Regions from separate parts of the Brevibacterium sp. HMSC063G07 genome, predicted to be linked through region 2. Evidence: predicted binding sites of a transcription regulator. Region 2 holds the regulator's gene; the other holds the start of a gene.
What was found. The regulator HspR, encoded in region 2, represses chaperone genes until heat shock. The targets are predictions, from matches to a motif close to AAGTTGAGTCNNNNNGACTCAACTT.
Positions count from the first base shown of each region.

Region 1: a site for HspR is predicted at 3,315-3,339, ahead of clpB (ATP-dependent chaperone ClpB). Genes of this name have one in related genera too.

Region 1 covers NZ_KV802360.1:387,448-396,079, reverse strand. Annotated here, with positions in the region: gene HMPREF2757_RS08295 (APC family permease) at 1-1,250, opposite strand, end outside; gene HMPREF2757_RS08290 (NAD-dependent epimerase/dehydratase family protein) at 1,436-2,356, opposite strand; gene HMPREF2757_RS08285 (enoyl-CoA hydratase) at 2,438-3,259, opposite strand; gene clpB (ATP-dependent chaperone ClpB) at 3,390-5,990, shown strand; gene HMPREF2757_RS08275 (hypothetical protein) at 6,064-6,780, opposite strand; gene HMPREF2757_RS08270 (exodeoxyribonuclease III) at 6,794-7,579, opposite strand; gene pyrE (orotate phosphoribosyltransferase) at 8,217-8,632, shown strand, end outside.
Region 2 covers NZ_KV802363.1:37,032-45,663, reverse strand. Annotated here, with positions in the region: gene HMPREF2757_RS08885 (DedA family protein) at 1-374, opposite strand, end outside; gene HMPREF2757_RS08880 (alcohol dehydrogenase catalytic domain-containing protein) at 429-1,391, shown strand; gene HMPREF2757_RS08875 (carboxylesterase/lipase family protein) at 1,499-3,034, opposite strand; gene dnaK (molecular chaperone DnaK) at 3,307-5,157, shown strand; gene HMPREF2757_RS08865 (nucleotide exchange factor GrpE) at 5,157-5,828, shown strand; gene HMPREF2757_RS08860 (DnaJ C-terminal domain-containing protein) at 5,966-6,961, shown strand; gene HMPREF2757_RS08855 (heat shock protein transcriptional repressor HspR) at 6,961-7,416, shown strand; gene HMPREF2757_RS08850 (hypothetical protein) at 7,540-8,499, opposite strand.

The DNA.
Region 1 (8,632 bases), on a different contig from region 2:
GTTCCGGGAGCCAGCGCCCACACGATGACGCCGATGGCGCCCAGTCCGCCGATTGCGGGCAGGAACGACAGTTTGGAACGGCGAACCGCCTGCGGGTAGCGCCGCGGCAGCAGGTACTTGGCGAGCACCACCATGAACCACACAACGCCCAGGTACACGCCGCCGGTGTCGAGAAACCACACAACGGCACCCGGACCGAGCCAGCCCAGGGCAAGGGTGACGGCAGTCGTGACGATGAGAGCGCGGCCGGGAGTCTGCCTCTTGGGGTTGATGGCGGCCAGGCTCGGCGGGAGCAGCTGACCGCGGGCCATGGCGACGATGATGCGCGAACTTGCCACGAACAGGCCGAGGAAGCTGGTGAGCAGGCCGAGGAACGCAATCGCGTAGGCGCCCGAGCCCAGAACGGGGAAGCCCGCCTCGGTGAACGCTGACACGGTGCCCAGGTCCATCTTCGCGACGTCCTGCCACGGCATGACCCACGCGGTTGCGGCGAGCACCGCGGTGTAGAACAGACCGGCGGTGATGACGGTGAGGACCACGGCGCGGCCTACGCGCTTCGGTGAGATCTTCGCGTCTTCGGCAAGGACTGCGACAAGGCCGAAACCGGCCAGGAAGGTCATACCGGGGATGATGAAGCGCAGGGTGGCAGACACCGGAGCCGCACCCTCGGCATAGGCCGGGAAGAAGTTCGACGGTGAGCCGCTTGCGAAGCCCACGACGATGAGGGCCGCGCCGATCAGCACAATTGCTGCGAACATGAACATCTGCACGCGCCCGCCGATCTCAATGCCGAACCAGTTGAGCGCAAACATCAGCAGGGTGAGGATGACGCCGACGGCCAGCACCGGCAGGTACACGGTTTCACCGTTGATGGTGTACAGCGGCATCGTCTTCATGGCGGGCACGAAATTGCTCAGCAGGAAGCCGAAGGCCGTGACATAGAACGCCAGGGACGACACATAGGCGCCCAGCAGCATCCAGCCGGTGAAGAACGCCGGACCGCGGCCCATCGTGGTGTAGGAGAAGACCACTTCACCGCCGGCGCGGGGAAAAGCTGCCGTCAGCTCTGAGTAGGCCAGGGCGACAAAGGAAGCCAGGAGAACACCGAGCAGCAGGCCGAAGACCATGCCGCCGGAGCCGTAGGAGTCCATGAGCTTGGAGTTGGTGTAGATCCAGCTGGTTCCGATGACGCCGGCCACGCCGAATGCCAAAAGCTGGAAAAGGCCGAGCGACTTTTTGAGTTCAGCCACGATGTCCTTCCGGAAAAAGAGCGCCCGACCTTCCCTGGCCGCAGCGCCCGATGAGCATTTGCGCTTCATGATACGACGTGCGGTGTGACCTGCGTCAATGCCGCCTGTGACGGTCGGAGGCGGTGCCGAGAAACGGTGCGAAGAAACGGCGGCCGCGGATGGGGAGGGGCAGGTGCCGGGCAGTCTCAGCTGTCCCTGCGGGCGAGCCCCTGAACGGGTTCGACGTGCAGAAGTCTGCGCAGGCGGCCCAGATTGAGAGTGCGGGACTGGGCAATCCGGCGCACCGCAAAGCGGTCGAGCCCGTCCTTTGGCCTGCGGCCGGTCTTCTCGCGCAGCCAGGCCGTTGTCAGCGCGAGGTCGGCGGCCCGGTCGTCAAAGTTGTAGGGCCCAAGGCCGGTGCGGGCCATGAACGTGTTGATCGCATCGCGCAGAACATAGGGTTCGGGGTCTGACACGTTGATCGGCCCGTAGGCTTCCGGGTGCCGCAGACCGGCGATAACCGCTGCGGCGACATTCTCAGCACTGGCCAATGCTGTTTTCTGGCGGCCTCCGCCGGGCAGTTCGATAACGCCCTTCTTAGTGGCAAGTGACTGAAGAAAAGGGAAATTGCGTCGGTCGCCCGGACCGTAGACGGGTGCCGGGCGCAGGATGAGCGCGTCCGGGCGCAGGCGGGTGACAACCTTTTCGGCTTCGACCTTCGAGCGTTCGTACTCGGTGGTAAAGCACGCAAGGTCCGCAGGTCCGTGCTCTTCGTAGATGTCCCGGAGCCCGCGGCGGGGATCATAGACATCGGCACAGGACAGGAAGATGAAGCGGGCTTTGGGGAACGCGTCGAGCACATTGCGGGTTCCCGTGACGTTGACGCCGTGGGCGTCCTGCTGCGAAAGGCCTCCGCCGCTGACACCGGCGGCGTGGACGACGGCGCTGATGTCACGGCCGGTCACACGGCTGTCCGCGGGTGTGCGGATGTCCCATTCGATGTGTTCGACCGAATCGTCATGAGGGGCAGACGTCCCTGCGCTCACCGGGGTGTGGCCGGCTGCCCGCAGTGCGGAGATGACGGCGCGCCCAATGCATCCGGAAGCGCCGGTGACAAGAACAGTCATAGGCTCAGATTAGCGCGCTCGCACCGCTTTGGCCGGTATGCGGCCGGTGTTGCCCGAGCAGTGTCGTGTGGACGGTGTCGGCTAGGCGCGGTCAATGTCCTTGCTGACGAGGCCCTCGGCTTCGGAATGACCGTGGGTCCACTCGGGGGAGCGCTTTTGAAGAAAAGCCGTAATGCCCTCCTGTGCGTCGGTGAGCACGGCGTTGTCGGCCATGACCCGGCCCATGCGGGAGTAGGCCTCGGTTGTGCTCAGGGAAATCTGCTCGTAGAAGGCGCGCTTGCCGATCGACACCGTGGTCGACGAGGACTGGGCGACGGTGCGGGCCACTTCGAGTGTGCGCTCGCGCAGGGCGTAGGCGGGTGCGGTGTGTGAAACAAGGCCGCGCTGGAAGGCCTCTTCTGCCTTCATCGGCTCTCCGGTCAGGAGCATCCGCATGGCCGTTTTGCGTTTGACCGCGCGCGACAGCGCGACCATCGGAGTTGAACAGAACAGGCCGATGGTCACACCGGGGGTGGCAAAGGATGCGCTTTCAGAAGCCACAGCGAGGTCGCAGGTGGCCACCAGCTGACAGCCCGCCGCGGTTGCCAGGCCCTGCACTTCTGCAATGACCGGCTGCGGAATGGACTGGATGATCCGCATGAGCAGGGTGCAGGTGTCGAAGATGTTCTGCTGGGTTGCGTGATCGCTTCCCTGGACTTCGCGCAGGTCATGGCCTGCGGAGAAAACCTTGCCGGTCGACGCGAGGACGATGGCCCGAACTTCCGTGTTCTTGCCGACTGTGCGGAAGGAGTCGATGAGTTCGTTCATCATCTTCCGGGACATGGCGTTGCGGTTTCCGGGACTGTTGAGGGTAATGAGCGCAATCGGGCCGTCGTATTCGAGCGTCACCAGTTCTTCAGACATGTGTTCAGTCTGCCAAAGACCGTGCGGCGCGAAAAGAATCAAGGACAGAAATCTTAGGTTGAGCGGAATAGACTCAACCTTGTTGAAGTTACCTGTATGAACATAGTTTTGCAGGAAGGGAGGTGTCCCCATGGACACCAAATTCACCTCACGATCGCAGGAGGCTCTGTCCACCGCGATCAAGGACGCAGCGCAGCGTGGAAACTCGCAGGTTGAGCCTGCGCACCTTCTCGCCGCTCTGCTTGAGGGCGAAGACAGCATTGCCGGAGCCCTCATCACTCACCTGGGCGGACGTCCCCAGGATATTCGCAGCCGTGCTCAGGCTGTCGTTGCCGGACTGCCGTCTGCCAGCGGATCGTCCGTCAGCCAACCGCAGCTCTCAAGGGCCGGGCTGTCGGTCATCAGCAGCGCCGAAAAGGAAATGCAGGCACTCGGTGACCAGTACGTCTCAACCGAACACCTCCTTTTGGGTGTCGCGGCCGATTCCGGTGAAGCCGGCAAGCTGCTCAGTGCCGAAGGCATTACCCGCGACGCGCTGCTTGCCGCCCTGCCGGAAGTCCGCGGCGGTCGCAAGGTCACCAGTGAAAACCCGGAAGACACCTTCCAAGCGCTGGAGAAGTACGGCATCGACTTGACCCAGCAGGCCCGCGACGGAAAACTCGACCCCGTCATCGGCCGCGACTCCGAAATCCGCAGGGTCGTTCAGGTGCTGTCGCGTCGCACAAAGAACAACCCGGTGCTCATCGGCGAAGCCGGTGTGGGCAAAACCGCCGTTGTCGAAGGTCTCGCGCAGCGCATGGTCGCAGGCGATGTTCCCGAAAGCCTGCGCGGCAAGCAGCTGGTCAGCCTCGACCTGTCGGCCATGGTGGCAGGCGCAAAGTACCGCGGTGAGTTCGAAGAGCGCATGAAGGCCGTTCTTGAGGAGATCAAGAACTCCGAAGGTCAGATCGTCACCTTCATCGACGAAATCCACACGCTCGTCGGTGCGGGTGCCACGGGCGATTCCGCAATGGATGCGGGCAATATGCTCAAGCCCATGCTGGCCCGCGGCGAACTGCGGCTGGTGGGTGCGACAACGCTTGACGAGTACCGCGAGAACATCGAAAAGGACCCCGCCTTGGAGCGCAGGTTCCAGCAGGTGTTCGTGGGAGAGCCGAGCGTGGAGGACTCGATTGCCATTCTGCGCGGGCTGAAGGAGCGCTACGAAGCTCACCACAAGGTGACGATCGCAGACTCCGCCCTGGTTGCCGCCGCGTCGCTGTCGAACCGCTACATCACCGACAGGCAGCTGCCGGACAAGGCCATCGACCTCGTAGATGAGGCCGCCAGCCGTCTGCGCATGGAAATCGATTCGGCACCTGTCGAAATCGACCAGCTGCAGCGCGATGTCGATCGCCTCAAAATGGAGGAGATGGCGCTGTCAGCTGAAACCGACGAGGCTTCGAAGGAGCGGCTGGCGGCTTTGCGCGAAGACCTTGCAGACAAGCAGGAAAACCTGTCCGGTCTGACCGCGGCCTGGGAATCACAGCGTGCAGGTCTGAACCGCCTGGGCGAACTGCGGCAGAAGCTGGATGATCTGCGCAGCCAGGCGGAGATTGCGCGGCGCGACACGGACCTCGAAACGGCATCGCGCCTGCTGTACGGCGAAATCCCGCAGGTCGAAAAGGAGATCGCCGCGGCAGAAGAAGCCGAATCGGCTGCCGGATCCCAGGCCAAGCAGATGGTGGGCGAACAGGTCACGGCCGACGACATCGCCGAAGTCGTATCGTCGTGGACGGGCATTCCCGCCGGTCGTCTGCTGGAAGGCGAACGGGAGAAGCTGCTGCACGCGGAAGAGCACATCGGCAAGCGGCTCATCGGCCAGAAGAAGGCCGTTGAAACCGTGTCGGATGCTATCCGCCGTGCGCGCGCCGGGGTTTCTGATCCCAACCGTCCCACGGGTTCGTTCCTGTTCCTGGGGCCGACCGGTGTGGGCAAAACGGAACTGGCCAAGTCCCTAGCCGACTTCCTGTTTGACGACGAGCGCGCCATGATCCGCATTGACATGTCCGAATACGGCGAAAAGCACTCGGTGGCCCGGCTTGTCGGCGCCCCTCCGGGCTACGTCGGATACGAAACGGGCGGTCAGCTGACCGAGGCTGTTCGCCGCAGGCCGTACTCCGTGGTCCTGTTGGACGAGGTGGAGAAGGCACACCCGGATGTCTTCGACATTCTGCTGCAGGTGCTTGATGACGGTCGGCTGACCGACGGTCAGGGTCGAACCGTTGACTTCCGCAACACGGTGCTCATTTTGACGTCGAACCTGGGAAGCCAGTTCATGGTCGACCAGACGCTCGATGCCAAGACAAAAGAGGATTCGGTCATGGACGTGGTGCGCACCGCGTTCAAGCCGGAATTCCTCAACCGTTTGGATGACGTTGTCATGTTCGATGCCCTCAGCAGGGAAGACCTGGCGCGGATCGTCGATCTGCAGATCAACGCAATGCAGCAGCGTCTGAGTGAACGCCGCATTGCCCTGGAGATCACGCCCGAAGCTGCTGACTACCTGGCGCAGGAAGGCTACGATCCGGCATTCGGCGCTCGCCCGCTGCGCCGTCTGGTGCAGCGCACGATCGGCGATGGCCTGGCCAAGGAGATTCTGGCAGGCGAAGTGCGCGATGGCGACACCGTGCGCGTCGACGCTGCCGAATCCGGCGGGCTGTCGATTGTTCCGGTCGAGCACGCCGACTGACAGTCACCGCTTAAGCACTCAGGGGCGCGGAGAATACTCCGCGCCCCTGAGTGCTGTGTGGTTCACCAGCCGATTATGCGGTCTGGCTGTAGTCCTCGGTCATATCTGAGCCGTCCGGGCGCTGGACCGCGCAGATGATGCGCCGGTTTTCGGGGTCTTGCCAGGCGGTGGCATTGGGGGTGAAGTAGACCACTTTGAGGCCGTCCGCGTTGGCGCGGTCGGAGTCGAGTTCAAAGCGCGCGGTTTTGCAGTAGGTGCTCCCGTCGCGCTTGAGGGTTTCAAGGCCGGGGTAGGTGCCCGACTGGCTGGGCGTGCGGCCCACCGAGTAGATCTGGTGGACGTGCGGATCACTGCAGGGGACGGTGGTCGGGGCCGTCCCGTTGGAAAGGTCGACAATGCAGTCGCCTGCTCTGAGCTGCCCCAGGTTGCTCTTCACATCGGCGTTTGGGGGAGGCGGGCTGTTGGGCTTGTCGGAGCTGTACGGCAACGGCGCGGGCCGGCTGGTGGGGGATGAGTCACCCGGGGACGGTTCGGCGGTGGGCTCTGATTTCAGGGCGACGAAGCCGAAGATGCCAAGGCCCACCATGCCGAGGAAAGCAAACACCAGGACCAGTCCGCCGCCGACGAGCCCGATGATCAGCCCCGTGTTGCTCTTCTTGGGCGGTGGCAGCGGCGGTGGTGGGGGTGCGGGAAAGGAGGCGGGCTGTTGGGGGATGTTGCCGTAGTGCGGCGGCTGCGGCCTGGGCCCGTAGGGGCCCGGCGGCGGGTTCGTCGGCGGCTGAGCTGGCATTGAGAACTCCCTGTCAGATGCGGTAGTCGACCCAAACGGGCGCGTGGTCAGATGCTCCTTTGCCCTTGCGCTCTTCACGGTCGATGTGGGCGTCGACAGCGGTTGCGGCCAGAGCGGGTGAGGCCAGTTGGAAGTCAATGCGCATGCCCTCCCGTTTGGGGAAGCGCAGACGCTGGTAGTCCCAGTAGGTGTAGACGCCGGGGCCAGGAGTGAACTGGCGCGTGGTTTCCTTCAGGCCCGCGTCGGCGAGATTGCGGAATGCTTCGCGTTCGGGTTCGGACACGTGCGTCAGGCCGGCAAAGGCCTCCATGTCCCAGACGTCTTCGTCCAGTGGTGCGACATTGAAGTCTCCGACCATGACAAAGCGGTCGTCGGGGTCTGCGGCGAGCCGCTGTGCTGCGACATCGCGCAGGCGGTTCAGCCATTCGAGTTTGTAGTGGTAGTGAGGGTGATCGAGTTCTCGGCCGTTGGGCACGTAGAGCGAATAGACGCGCACCCCGCCGGTGTCGGCTGACAGTGCGCGCGCTTCGAGTGCATCGTTGAATTCGGGCATTCCCCGAAACCCGCTTTCGACATTGTCCAAGCCGACGCGGCTGGCGATTGCAACGCCGTTCCACTGATTGAGCCCGTGGTAGGTGACGTCATAGCCGCGGGAGGAGAAGATGTCTTCGGGAAACTGGCTGTCGCGGCACTTGAGTTCTTGAATGGCCAGGACGTCGACGTCTGAGCGGTCAAGAAAAGCCCCGATGCGCTCGGCGCGGGCTCGGATCGAGTTGACATTCCAATTCACAATTCGCACGAGGCCAGCCTAACGGCTGCCGCTGACACGGTCACGGGTGCTGTGCTCTGAAGGCGCATGTTCGCTCGTGCAGAAGCAGTGCGGACTGACAATAGGCGATATTTCGCGAAAATGCTGTCCGCATAGTGAAAATATGCAGACAAAAGAATTTTTATCTATGTAAGCTGAATCACGTCTACTCGGTGGGGATCGAGTAGATCTCACGGACGTATGGGGATGCGTCCAGGTACTCGAGGGGAGTGCTCCGAAGGCCCGGCAGCTGACAGCCGGGCCTTCGATCGTTTGGTGGGTGAGCCGATTGCCCAAAAAACCCCGGTAGCAACAGATTCACGCGTTAGCCGAGATCCACCCGTTAGCCGCAAGAAAACTCCCGATAGCCACAGATCCACGCCTTAGCAACCACTGCTGGCGGGAGTTTTTGTTGCTAAAGCGCGGGCGGAGGCTCGTCAGGTGGAGACCCGGTGCCAAGGTGTCCGGGTGAAGCGGGGATAAAGCTCGCGATGTTGTTGTTGACTACCAGGTCCATTTCAGACGGGCAAACGGCGCACCTGCGGAGATGATCCCGTTCGTTCTTCATGCCGATGAAGCTGCCGGTGACCAGTAGCGGCGTTCTGCGTTCAGCCGGCTCGCGAATACAATGGCGGCCATGACCGACACACGTTCGCACGATCCCGCGCAGACGCGCGAGGAGCTGCTGAGGCTCATCGACTCACTTGCAGTCAAACGCGGCAGCTTCACCCTGTCTTCGGGAAAGCAGGCCGACTACTATCTGGACCTGCGGTTGGTGACTCTCGATCACCGGTCCGCACCACTCGTGGGCGACATCGTCCTTGACGTCCTCGAAGCCGAAGGCCTGCTGAGCGAGGTCGACGCCGTCGGCGGGCTGACAATGGGCGCCGACCCGGTGGGAACCGCCACCATGCACGCCTCGGTTCGCCGCGGCACCCCGCTGGATACTTTCGTGGTGCGCAAGCAGGCAAAAGAACACGGAATGGGCAAGCGTGTCGAGGGCCCGGACGTGCGCGGCCGTCGCGTCGTTGCCGTTGAAGACAC
Region 2 (8,632 bases):
GCACCGATGAAACCGGCCAGAATCGCCAAGGACAGCGGGTAGCCTTCAACATTCGCGAACGCACCGGCCCCGGCAATGACGGTTTTTGCGCCCGTGATGACAGACAACAGCACCGGCATTTTGGCAATGAGAAAGGGCCGGAAGGGAAAGAGCACAAGGAAGAACAGCGGCAGGCCGATGATGAAGCCCAACAGCACCTTGTCGGCTTTGGTGGGGGTGCGCTCGCCCCACGGCCAGGGGATCTGATTTGGGTTCTCTGCGCCGTCGTCCGAAGCGCCGTCGGCACGAGTGCTGTCGGCGTTTTCTGAGCTGTCGCCGGAAACGTCACCGGAGACATCGCCGTGCTTGTCGTCCGCTCTTTCTTCGTGTGCCATTCCAGTAGTCTAAAGAACGACCGCTGCCGGCAACGACGCGCGACAGGAGCTCTCATGCGAATCTTCGGCTTCACCGAATACGGCGGCCCGCAGGTGGCCGGTTTTCTCGATGTTCCAGCACCGCAGGCTGAGGGCGATGGTGTCCTCATCGACGTTGAAGCGACCACCGTCAATCCCGGTGATATCAAGGTTCGTTCCGGGCAGCGGCAGAAGTCTTTTCCGGTGCGCTTCCCCATGGCCATGGGCCGGGAAGCCGCGGGGACCATTCGAGCGCTGGGTCCGAACGCACCCGCTGGCCTGGATGTCGGTCAGCGGGTGTTCGGTTCGGCAGCACCGGGCATCGGCACTTTCGCAGAGCAGACGGTGCTGATCGGTGCCTCGGCCACCCCGGTGCCTGAAGAGCTGAGCGCCGGAAGGGCGGCGAGCATTCCGGTTGCCTTCGGAACCGCGCACGATGCCCTCAATCAGCTCCGCCTGCGACCGGGACAGCCGCTGTTGGTTCTCGGTGCGGGCGGAGGTGTGGGTTCGTCGGCGCTGTCCCTTGCCAAAGCCGCCGGGCTCACAGTGTGGGGAGTGGGTTCGGCAGGGAAGCACGATGTCATCACGCGCCTGGGTGCTCACCACATTGAGTCCGGTCCTGGGTGGGCTGACCGGGTGCGACAGCTGGGAACTCCCGCGGCTGTTCTCGATCTGGTGGGCGGTGAGGTGCTGCGCGAGGGTGCCCAGCTTCTAGCTGACGAGGCGCCCGGCGGCTGCGCTGGTGACGCTGCGGGCGAGGCTGCGGGCCAGCGGGTGCGGATCGTGTCGGCGGCTGATCCCGCTTTGGCGAAAGAACTTGGGGGATCCGGTATTGTTCGGCACCGCACACGCGAAGTCTTCGCCCGTATAGCCCAGTTGCTGGCCGCATCTGCGGCACCCACCTGGGTGTCGGCTCGCTACCGCTTTGCCGATGCCGCGCAGGCGGTTGCAGACGTCGAGGACGGCCACGCGGCCGGGAAGATCATCATCCGCATCTGACCGGCCAGTTGACGAAGCTGACCGCTGACGCCAGCCAGCACAGGTGACCGCAAGCGCGAGCCAACGCAGCCAGTGGAAGTCCGACGGTGCCTCGTCAGATGAGCCCGTCAGATCAGGCCGTGGGGTGCTGCGGGCTGGCGAACAAAGCACTTCCAGCGCTCCAGCAGCGGGTGCGGGCCGACCCGCTCTTCGTCGGTGTGGGCATCGAAAACCCGGGTGGCTCCGTCGTGGCTGAACTCCGGCCAGTCGGCCCGGCCGGTGCGGGCAAAGCGCAGCCAGGCATCCCGCATGCGGCGGCCGGTGCGGCGTTCGCGCTCGGTGGGGCCCTGCGGGAAGGTCAGCGCACCCATCCCGTCGGTGTAGTTCTCAAACAGCAGCGGAAGGTCGACCGTGTGGGCGGACTGGATTCCGCCGCGGGGGTCAGCCTCCAGCAGATAGGCCCAAGCACCCGGGATGGCCTGCGCTATATCGAGAGCCGGGACCGTGAACATGAAGTCGGTGTTAACGCGCTCGTAGACAACCGGCGGGCGGGCGGTGCCCTCTGGTGCAGTGACCAGTCGGCCGTACTGGGCTGCCTCCGGCTGGGTGCGTGGGCCGATGGTCGCCAGGGTGCGCTGTGCGACAGCGTCGTTGGGCTGGCTGCGCGCCAGGGCTATGAACAAGTTGAACTCTTCTGCGTTGCTGCCCACAAGCACTGGAATGTCCGGCGGTGTGCTGCGCAGCGCCTTCCACGGTCCGCGCGGCAGAACCGTGCCGTCGACCACCGGAGTCAGGGGCGGTTCAAAGGCCGAAGCGGCACCCCACGAACTCAGGCTGCGCTTGGCTGTGGCGGTGAGTTCTTCCAACACTGCGCGGCGTTCGGTGCGGCTGAGTGAACCGAAGAACTCCGGTGTTGCCTGCGCTTCCGGGCGAATCTGGCGTGCAGCCTCGACGGCTGCTTCCGTGACCTGGGCGGCGAGCTCGGCTTCGAGAATCATGGACGGCGGGGACTGCAGAATGGCGCGCTGGAACAGTCCCTGTGCACGGGGCATGGTCAGCAGGCAGTGAATGGCACCGGCTCCGGCGGATTCGCCGAAGACCGTCACCCGCTGCGGATCGCCGCCGAAAGCGGCGATGTTGTCCCTCACCCAGGCCAGTGCGGCAATCTGGTCGAGCAGACCGCGGTTGGCCGGAGCGCCGTCCAACTGGAGGAAGCCCTCGAGGCCCAGCCGGTAGTTGATGGAAACGAAAACGCAGCGCTCGCGGGCGAAAACACTGCCGTTGTACTGCGGTTCGGCTGAACTGCCCAGAACATAGGCCCCGCCGTGAATCCACACCATGACCGGCAGTGCTTGACCCTGCGTGCGCTCAGCTGGGGTCCACACGTTGAGGCTCAGCCAATCATCGCCTTCGCGGTGTTGCTCCAGGCCAATCTCGCCGGCGGGCATGAACTGCGGGCAGGGTGGGCCGAAGGAGGTTGCTTCGAACTGCCCACCGGGCAGGGTCTCCAGTGCCCGAGGCGCCTGGAAGGCTGCCGCTTCCGTCATCGGCTGGGCGTACGGGATTCCCAGATAGGACTCGACTTCGCCGTCGCTGAGCCCGCGGACGGTTCCGCAGGGGGCGGTGATTGTCGGCTGGCTGGTTTCTGCTGGTGTGAAAGTCATGGGCTCCGGTGCGTGACAGTGGGCTGAGGAATCTGCGGTCTGAGAGACCTCTGGTCTGCCCACCACGATAGCGGCCCAGGTGCAGTTGGGTGTGCTGCGAAAAAATTTTCTGCCGCCGGGGAATAAGGTCGCGCCATTCAGAGTTGAGCCTAGTGAACGCAAGTTTGATGATGGGCCTCGACTTAATGAGTTTGACGGTCCAGGCATCCAGTAGCAGACTTGAGTCAGATGCACTCACAGTGCGAAGGCTCTTTTGAAAGGAGACACGAACAATGGCTCGTGCAGTAGGTATTGACCTCGGAACCACCAACTCGGTCGTCGCAGTCCTCGAAGGCGGTGAACCGAAGGTCATCGCGAACGCTGAGGGCGGCCGCACCACCCCGTCGGTTGTCGCAGTGAACAAGAACGGCGATTCGCTGGTCGGTGAAATCGCCAAGCGCCAGGCTGTCACCAACGTCGAAAACACCGTGTCCTCGGTGAAGCGCCACATGGGCACCGACTGGACCACCAAGCTCGGCGGCAAGGACCTTACGGCGCCGGAAATCTCAGCCCGCATTCTGCAGAAGCTCAAGCACGACGCTGAAGAGTACCTGCAGGACACCGTGACCGACGCCGTCATCACCGTCCCCGCATACTTCAACGACGCCCAGCGTCAGGCAACCAAGGACGCCGGCCAGATTGCCGGTATGAATGTCCTGCGCATCATCAACGAACCCACGGCAGCGGCTCTGGCCTACGGTCTGGAGCGCGGCAAGGAAGACGAACTCATCCTCGTGTTCGACCTCGGCGGCGGAACCTTCGACGTTTCGCTCCTGGAAGTCGGCAAGGACGAAGACGACTTCTCTACCATTCAGGTGCGCGCCACCTCGGGTGACAACGAACTCGGCGGTGACGACTGGGACCAGCGCTTGGTCGACTACCTGGTCGGACAGGTCAAGAACGGCTACGGTGTGGACCTCACCAAGGACCCCACCGCCATGCAGCGCCTGAAGGAAGCTGCTGAGCAGGCCAAGAAGGAACTGTCCAGCGCAAGCAGCACCAATATTTCGCTGCAGTACCTGTCGATGAGCGAATCCGGCCCCATCCACCTGGATGAGAGCATCAGCCGCGCCAAGTTCGAAGAGCTCACCGAGGACCTCCTGGCCCGCACCAAGAAGCCCTTCGAGCAGGTCATCGCTGACGCTGGCGTGAGCCTGTCCGACATCGACCACGTGGTCCTTGTCGGCGGTTCCACCCGTATGCCCGCAGTGGCCGAAACGGTCAAGAAGCTCACCAACGGCAAGGAGCCCAACAAGGGTGTCAACCCGGACGAGGTCGTCGCAGTCGGCGCTGCCGTCCAGGCCGGTGTTCTGCGCGGTGACCGCAAGGACGTTCTGCTCATTGACGTCACCCCGCTGTCGCTGGGTCTGGAGACCAAGGGCGGCGTGATGACCAAGCTGATCGAGCGCAACTCGCCGATCCCCACCAAGAAGTCCGAAACCTTCACAACGGCCGAAGACAACCAGCCGTCCGTGTCGATTCAGGTCTTCCAGGGTGAGCGCGAGTTCACGCGCGACAACAAGCCGCTGGGCACCTTCGAGCTGACCGGCATTGCACCCGCCCCGCGCGGTGTGCCGCAGATTGAGGTGTCCTTCGACATCGACGCCAACGGCATTGTGCACGTGTCGGCAACCGACAAGGGCACCGGCCAGGAGCAGTCGATGACGATCACCGGCGGTTCGGCCATTCCGCAGGAAGACATCGACCGCATGGTGCGCGAAGCAGAAGAGCACGCTGACGAAGACAAGAAGCGTCGCGAAGCTGCCGACACGCGCAACAACGCCGAAACGGTGGCCTACCAGACGGACAAGCTCATCAAGGACAACGACGACAAGCTGCCCGAAGACGTCAAGAATGAGGTCCAGGCAGATGTCGACGCTCTGAAGGAAGCCCTCAAGGGTGACGATGACGACGCCGTCAAGCAGGCATACGACAAGCTCCAGCAGTCGCAGACCAAGCTGGGCGAGGCCATCTACTCGGCAGCTCAGGCTGAAGCCGGTGCGGAAGGTGCTCAGGCTGACGCCGGTTCTGCTGACGACGATGTCGTTGACGCCGAAGTCGTTGACGAAGACGAGGAGAAGTAATGACCGCCGAGAACCCAGACGGCCGCGACACCGACGACCAGGGCTTCTCGTTCAAGGACAACCGTCGGATTGATCCCGAAACCGGTCAGGCCCGCCCCGCGGGTCAGGCCGGGGAAGGGGCCGATACCCCGCAGTCTGAACAGCAGCCGGAGGGCCAGCCGGACGCGGAGCAGCCGGCGGCTGACGCTTCGGATCTCGGTGTTGAGATTCCCGACGACGCTTCGGGCATCGAAGACGCCGAACCGCAGCCGGAATCGGACGAAGCCAAGCGCTACCTTGACGACCTGCAGCGGCTCAACGCCGAATACGCGGCCTACCGTCGCCGTTCGGAACGCGATCAGCAGGCTGCTCGCACAGCCGGTCTGCAGGACGCGGTCGAAGCGCTCATGCCCGTGCTTGACGAAGTGAAGCTGGCCCGCGAAGCCGGTGATGTCACCGGCCCGTACGAAAAGCACGTCGACAGGCTCCTTGAAGCCCTCGGCAAGCTTGAAGTCGTGCAGTACGGCGAAGCCGGTGAGATCTTCGACCCGAACATCCACGACGCTCTCATGCAGCAGCCCTCGGCTGATGTAGAAGAGCCCACGGTGTTCATGGTCATGCAGCCGGGCTACAAGATCGGCGATCGCGTCATTCGGGCAGCTCGGGTGGGGGTTCACCTCCCTGAAGCCTGACACACTCACAATTGCCGAGGCGGAGCTTCCGACCACCTGGCGGGGCACCTGGGTGCCGTGCTGGGGGAGCGGGGCTCCGCCTCGGCGGCTAGAAGAACACAACAGCAGATCAGTTCGGCATTGAAAGGAGGGGCCGGATGAACTCGGGACCGCAGAATGAGTGGTTCGAGAAGGACTACTACAAAACGCTCGGAGTCTCCAAGGACGCCTCCGATGCTGAAATCAAAAAGGCCTACCGCAAACTGGCCCGCAAATACCACCCGGACGCCAATCCCGGCAACGCGGAAGCAGAAGAGAAGTTCAAGGAGATCTCGGCTGCGAACTCGGTGATCGGCGATCCTGAAACTCGCAAACAGTACGACCAGGTGCGCGCCATGGGCGGCGGCGCCAGGTTCCAGGCGGGCGCCGGCGGTGCCGGTGCTGGCGGCTTTGAGGACATCTTCTCGGGCCTGTTCAACACCGGCGGCACCGGAGCTCGGACTCGTGTCGGCGGGTACCCCGGCGGAGGGCCGGACTTGTCCGACCTGTTCGGCGGCGGCTTTGGCGGTGGCGGCTTCGGCGGCTACCAGCAGGCTCCGCAGAAGGGCGGGGACATCCGCTCGAAGGCACGCCTGAGCTTTACCGAGGCGATTGAAGGCGCCACTGTGAAGCTCAACATGCCCGGCGGAAAGCCGCTGACCGTCCGCACTCCCGCGGGAGTGAAAGACGGCCAGGAAGTCCGCGTGCGCGGTAAGGGCAAGCCCAGCCCCAATGGGGGCCAGCCCGGTGATGTCATCCTCACGGTCGAAGTCGCACCGCACAGTGTGTTCACACGCGATGGCAACAACCTGCGTATGACGCTGCCGGTCACGTTCCCGGAAGCGGCACTTGGAACACAGGTTTCCGTGCCGACTCTGGGCGGGCAGCCGGTCACCATGAAGATTCCCGCCGGTACGCCGTCTGGGCGCACACTGCGCCTGCGCGGCCGGGGCATCGACGCGAAGTCCGGCAAGGGCGACCTGCTGGTGACCGTTGAAGTGACTGTGCCGCGCAATCTCAGTGCCGAAGCGAAAAAGGCGGTTGAAGACTTTGCTGCCGCTACCGCAGGGGAGAATCCTCGTGAAGGCCTGCAGCGGAGGGCGGGTGAAGCCTGATGATTCCCGCAGACCGTCCTGTCTACATGATTTCTGTGGCGGCCGAATTGGCGGGCATGCACCCGCAGACGCTGCGGCAGTATGACCGACTGGGGCTGGTGACGCCTCAGCGGTCAGCTGGGCGCGGTCGACGCTACTCGGCTGACGACATCGAAAAGCTGCAGCTGGTGCAGCGACTGAGTCAGGATGACGGCATCAACCTCGAAGGCATTAAGCGGATTCTGCGGATGCGCGAAGAAATCGAGGCCATGCGCCGCGAACAGGAAGCTATGCGTGCCGAAATGGAGGCTATGCGCCGTCGTTTGGAAACTGCCGGCAGAATCTTTGCCGCAGCTTCGTCTGGCGATGTTGTGTCTCTGTTTGAGGACGGTCAGGGTGTTGGCCGCCGGGCACGCCCGGCCAGGCGCATTGCCGGTGTGCTCATGCCGGGAGCATCCGCTCGCCGCACACGCTAGTGCTGTGTTCCTCCGGCACGCCAGCGCTGAGAACGGCCGGGTTTGGAAACAGTGAAGGGGCGGCCCGTGTGGGCCGCCCCTTCACTGTGTTTCAGTTCAGAATCTCAGTTCTGCGACTGCCGCTCAGGCCTTGCGGTTGCGGCGGGTCAGCAGAACGGTCGCACCGCCGACGGTGAGCAGTGCGGCACCAGCTGCCAGAGCGCCGAGGCCCTGACCGGTGCGCGGGAGAGCGCCGGACGAAGCAGGAGCTTCCGATTCTTCATCAGCGTTGGCTTCGTCGGCATCAGACTTGTCGGAGTCAGAGGAATCACCGGAGATGGCTCCGCCGGTGCTGCCGGACTTCTTGTCTTCCTTCTTGTCCGACTTCTTAGCTTCGCTGACAACCTCGAAGGAGTCCTTGAGCGTCTCGCCGTCGAACTCAGCGGTGATGGTGTACTTGCCGACGTAGTCCTCGGCATTGCCGTCGGTGATTCCGGCCACGCTGAGGGCGGCGATGCCGTCTTCGTCAGCTTCGACGGTCTGTGAGTACGACTGGACGTTCTTTGCCTTGCCGGAGGTGCCGGTGACGGTGAACTTCACCTTGGTGCCGGGTTCAAGGCCGGAAACGGCAGCACCGATGCCCTTCTTCTTGTTGTTGAAGTCGCTGGCCTTGATCTTCTTTTCAGACAGGTGCAGAGTCGGCTCTGTAGCAGGTGCTTCTTCCTCAGACTCTTCGTCTTCAGCCGGGGCTTCTTCGCCGGACTCTTCGCCCTCGGTGCTGTCTTCGGCGCCTTCCTCGGCCCCTTCGCCGTCATTGGTGTCTTCGGCACCTTCGCCGGCACCTTCGCCTTCATCGGTGTCTTCGGCCCCTTCGCTGCCGTCGTCGTTGGCGTTGTTTTCGCCCTCGGTGCCGTCTTCGCCCTCCTCGGTCTTGCCGTCGGCGTCGGTGTTGCCGTCAGCCGAGGTTGTCGGGCTGCTTTCGGATGTTTCACTGGCTTCGGTTTCCGGGCCCTCCGAAGCGAAGGCGGGGGCTGCGGCGAATCCGAATGCGCCGGTCAGGCCGAGAGACAGGGCTACTGCGGGAGCGAGGATGGTCTTCTTCACGGTGATCCTTTTCCTAAAAGAGAGTGCGAAGCACCCGTGTGTTTGACCCCTTCAACCTAGCCGCACCTGTGTGAAAGATCAGTGTTTTCTTGGAACTTCCAGGTGAACATCTCGAAACGGCATCAAATGTGCA